DNA from 2 places in the Tildeniella sp. genome. Region 1 is predicted to be linked to the other one. Evidence: riboswitches for the same ligand, from Rfam matches in the RefSeq annotation. Region 1 holds a riboswitch; the other holds the start of a gene.
The links. A riboswitch is a leader RNA that binds a small molecule or an ion and turns the genes downstream of it on or off. The one in region 1 is predicted to bind cyclic di-AMP.
Positions count from the first base shown of each region.

Region 2: it holds a riboswitch for cyclic di-AMP, as region 1 does, so the genes downstream of both, AC5JO6_RS26190 (adenine nucleotide alpha hydrolase family protein) here and ntrB (nitrate ABC transporter permease) in region 1, are expected to answer to the same signal.

Region 1 covers NZ_JCACKI010000005.1:105,656-107,858, reverse strand. The annotation lists gene AC5JO6_RS02590 (Fe-Mn family superoxide dismutase) at 1-565, shown strand, start outside; tRNA gene AC5JO6_RS02585 (tRNA-Gly) at 697-768, shown strand; cyclic di-AMP (ydaO/yuaA leader) riboswitch at 998-1,189, shown strand; gene ntrB (nitrate ABC transporter permease) at 1,287-2,141, shown strand.
Region 2 covers NZ_JCACKI010000073.1:33,291-35,493, forward strand. The annotation lists gene AC5JO6_RS26185 (M48 family metallopeptidase) at 1-150, shown strand, start outside; gene AC5JO6_RS26190 (adenine nucleotide alpha hydrolase family protein) at 229-900, opposite strand; cyclic di-AMP (ydaO/yuaA leader) riboswitch at 1,044-1,180, opposite strand; gene AC5JO6_RS26195 (DEAD/DEAH box helicase) at 1,590-2,203, shown strand, end outside.

The DNA.
Region 1 (2,203 bases):
CGAACGCACTATGCAGTTCCACCACGACAAGCATCACGCTGCTTACGTTAAAGCCCTGAATGGTGCGATCGAGAAGCACCCGGAACTCAAAGGCAAAACGGCTGAGGATCTCATTCGCAACCTCAGCAGTGTGCCCGAAGACGTTCGCACGATCGTTCGCAACAATGGCGGTGGACACATCAACCACACCATGTACTGGGTCATTATGGGACCCAAGGCAGGCGGTGAACCCACGGGAGAACTTGCCACTGCCATTCAAAAAACCTTTGGCAGTTTTGACGAGTTCAAAAAGCAGTTCAATGAAGCAGGCACAAAACGCTTTGGTAGCGGTTGGGCATGGCTCGTGCGTACCAAAGAGGGCAAACTCCAAATCACCAGTACGGCTAATCAGGACAACCCGTTGATGGAAGGGCTGTACCCCATCATGGGTAATGATGTCTGGGAACATGCTTACTATCTTAACTACCAGAATCGCCGCGCTGATTATCTAGAAGCCTGGTGGAATGTCGTCAATTGGAAAGCGGTGAACGATCGATTCAAATTAGCCACGACAAGCAACGTTTGAGGCTGAGGGATGAAGGATGAAAATGGACGATCGCATTTGTAGTGCAACTCACGCTCTATAATGGCTAATACAGCGTGGCTCGCAACGGCTTACACATCTCCGACTCCTATTTATCTCTCATCCCTTTTTCTGCGGGTATAGTTCAGTGGTAGAACGTCACCTTCCCAAGGTGAATGTCGTCGGTTCGAGTCCGATTACCCGCTTTTTCCTTACAGCTACCCACAAAATGCTTCCTCCTTGAGATGCTGCTAGGAAGCCAATTTGCTGAAGCGATTTGTGGAAATCATCGGCACACTGATCTGGCTATGGGATGATTTTGAGTATGGAGTGCTGCTACTGGCATGTTCAAAAACGTATTTCTGTAGAGAGATTGTGCAATCCGTAGGAGCGTATGTTAAATTGCATAGCTATAACTGTAGCCAGTCAGCTTAATCCATATTTTCGCTGAAGCCAATGCGGTTTCTGTATTAAATGGAGCGGAGGACCCAAACCTTGGGGCGAACCGTTGAAAGGCTAAAGGCTAAAGGCTTGAACCACTCATCCTTGATCCTTGATCCTTTCCAGTGGAGGGCATCTCTCAGCCCTAGCCCGTCAGCTAACCCCGTCAGCATTGAGGGAGGACTGAAGAGTAAGCATTTTGATCAATGCTTCAGACTCGTCAGTGTCTCTTGCTAGTACTGCTCAGTTTTTTGTACCTGCTTTAGACTCTGAGGCGCTGAAGATGGTTTTTCAGATGAATTTGGCAGCGGTTTTTGCCGCTGTGGCTCAGGCTAGCTGGAAACGAACCAAGCCTGTGCTTGTTCGAGATACAGTCATTCTGCCTGCGCTGGGATTTCTCGGCATTCTTTTGCTGTGGTGGGGCGTGGCGCTGCTCCGACGCGATCTCATGCCTACTCCGGCTGAAGCACTGGTCAACAACCTGGATTTCATTCTGAACCCGTTTTATCAACGTGGTCCGGGAGATTTGGGTCTTGGCTGGCTTTTGCTAGCTAGCTTGCGTCGCGTGCTGCTGGGCTTTCTGTTAGGAGCGATCGTGGCTATTCCGGTTGGCTTTTTGATTGGGATGTCCCGCCCGGTCATGCTGGCGCTGAACCCGATCGTGCAAATTTTTAAGCCTGTATCACCGTTGGCATGGTTGCCGATCGCCCTCGCAATCTTCAATCTTGCCGATCCCTCCGCCATTTTTGTGATTTTCATTACGTCTCTATGGCCCACCATTATTAACACTGCCTTAGGTGTGTCCAGCGTGCCTCAGGATTATCTGGACGTGTCGCGGGTACTGGAAATGCCTCGGTGGCGAAGGGTGATCAAAATTATTCTGCCTGCCAGTTTGCCCTACATTTTTACAGGCTTGAGAATCAGTCTGGGCATTGCATGGCTCGTCATTGTTGCTGTAGAAATGCTGACAGGCGGTGTGGGCATTGGCTTTTTTGTATGGGATGAATGGAGCCGCCTCAACTTAAGTTCCGTTTTTCTGGCAGTCCTTGTGATTGGCTTAACTGGGTTGTTGTTAGATGCGGCGATTAGCCAACTGCAAGTTTTAGTCACCCATCGACGATCGACAGCCGTGAGTTAGGGAGTGGCTTCGACGTGAGCGCTCAGCCGAACGGGAGTGGGGAAGCAGAGGAAGCAAGGGGA
Region 2 (2,203 bases), on a different contig from region 1:
TACCCCCGTGCGGGTGCCGAAGGTTCCGTCGAAGTGCCCTCAGAGCCAACTGTAAAGCCACCACAATCTTCTAGAGCAGAAGTCGATGAATTACGCCGTCAGATCGAAGCACTTCAGCGGGAGATCGATCGCGCACGGCGATCGGAGTAGTTGATGTTCACAGCAAAAGAACGCCCCGACAGTGGTTTGGACGTTCTTTTGCAAAGCATTATGGGCGATCGCTGATGCCTAGCTGGTAGACGCTGCGGGTGGAATGCCGAGAATCGCACAGGGGAAATCGGTTGCTAATTGCTGTACAAGCGGGTGTGAGGACGAATCACAGCCTAACAGCAATAGCTCTGCCGACTCAGCTTGAGCCACACGGCGCAACTCTACCGCAACTGACCCAAACCGAAGATGGGTTTTAAGTGACCCGCGCCATTCATCCGCCATATGGCGGGCTTGCCAAAGAATCAAGTCTGCCTGATCAAACTGGTTTAACTGGCAAGATGGGGGGCGAACGGGTGGTTCTGCCACCGCGCTAGTTGAGCGATGTCCAGTTTCTATATAGCGATAGCCATTACCAATCGCGCTGGCATAAAGCACCGGATCACCGTCTGTTTGGGCAGCGAGATGATAAGGCAACGAGGAAACAGGCTGACACTCGCTCTCTCTATCCAACACGTAGACAACTTGAACTGTAACTTGCTTACCCGTCGCTAATCGCGTCCGATGGGCAATCCACAGCGTCAAGTCTAGTGCAGTTTGGCTACAAGGCGAGCCGTTGTAGCCTACAAGAAGATTGATTTCTTTGGGCGATCGTGGCTCAGTTGAGCGATGTGGCACTAGCACCATCTGCTTAGTGAGATCAGGACAACCCAACGCGTCTTGCAGACGTGCGAGCATAGACAAAATATTCATGGTTGAACCTCTCAAGAATAGGGTGTGCGAGAGGTGGGTCAGGTAACAGATACATAACGCTCTTGCATAACAAATTTAAAGAGCGCTTAAGCAGTACCTATCGGGAGACTCCAATAACCACAGCTTTATCAGCAATAGTTTTGGGTTGCTCCTCCCATTGCCGACGGAGTTAGCTGACGGGCTAAGACTGGAAGGTGTCTCTCTCAGCAGCACCGAGATTAGCCCCAATTGATTTGGTTCCTCCGCTTGAGTTAAATGATCACGACAGCTTACGTGCCGGATCAACTCAAATTAGGCTTAACCCACGTTGTTAGACACGTTGTATGCTTGATGCCGAACAGCGACAGTATACATAACGCTTTTAGTCCAGGCGATTGAGCCATCTAGACCGCCAGCGCCATGGCATAAGCAGTACATCGTTATTGGTGAGTGACTTAATCATCCTCAGCTACTATAGCTCACTGTAGAGGGATGATTCTCTCTCCGAGGGAAGCTTAACGGTAGATTTACTGTACTACTGAGCACAAATCTTTAAGGTAGTAGAGACCTGAAGCGGATCGTTCGGCGAAAAGAATGCTTCAGCATTAAGAGAGACTATGAGGTGGTCAGTCTAAAATCAGGATATATGATGAACGGACGATCACAAAACGTCGGTTCGTCGATCTCCACTACGGTTAGGATTTTTGGGCGTGACTGTTTCCCCTTTAGCGTCAGGGCTAGACCTGAAGACTCTGTTTCCCTTCGAGCTGGATGCATTTCAAAAGCAGGCGATCGCCGCCTTAGAAGCGGGTCGATCGGTTGTCGTGTGTGCCCCAACGGGTTCCGGTAAAACGCTCATTGGGGAGTACGCGATCCACCGGGCGCTCAATCGGGGGCGACGAGTCTTTTACACAACGCCACTTAAAGCGCTGTCAAACCAGAAGCTGCGCGATTTTCGAGAACTCTTTGGCGCTGAGTCAGTCGGTCTTTTGACTGGGGATGTTTCGGTTAACCGCGATGCTCCCATCCTGGTAATGACTACCGAAATCTTTCGTAATATGCTCTATGGCACGCCGATCGGGGAAGTCGGCACCTCCCTCACTGGGGTCGAAGCCGTAGTGCTGGACGAATGTCACTATATGAACGATCGTCAGCGCGGCACCGTTTGGGAAGAATCGATCATCTACTGCCCACCCGAAATTCAACTGGTAGCGCTCTCTGCCACCGTTGCTAACAGCGACCAGCTCACCGACTGGATTCATGAAGTCCACGGTCCCACCGACCTGATTTATTCTGACTTTCGACCAGTGCCGCTGGAATTTCA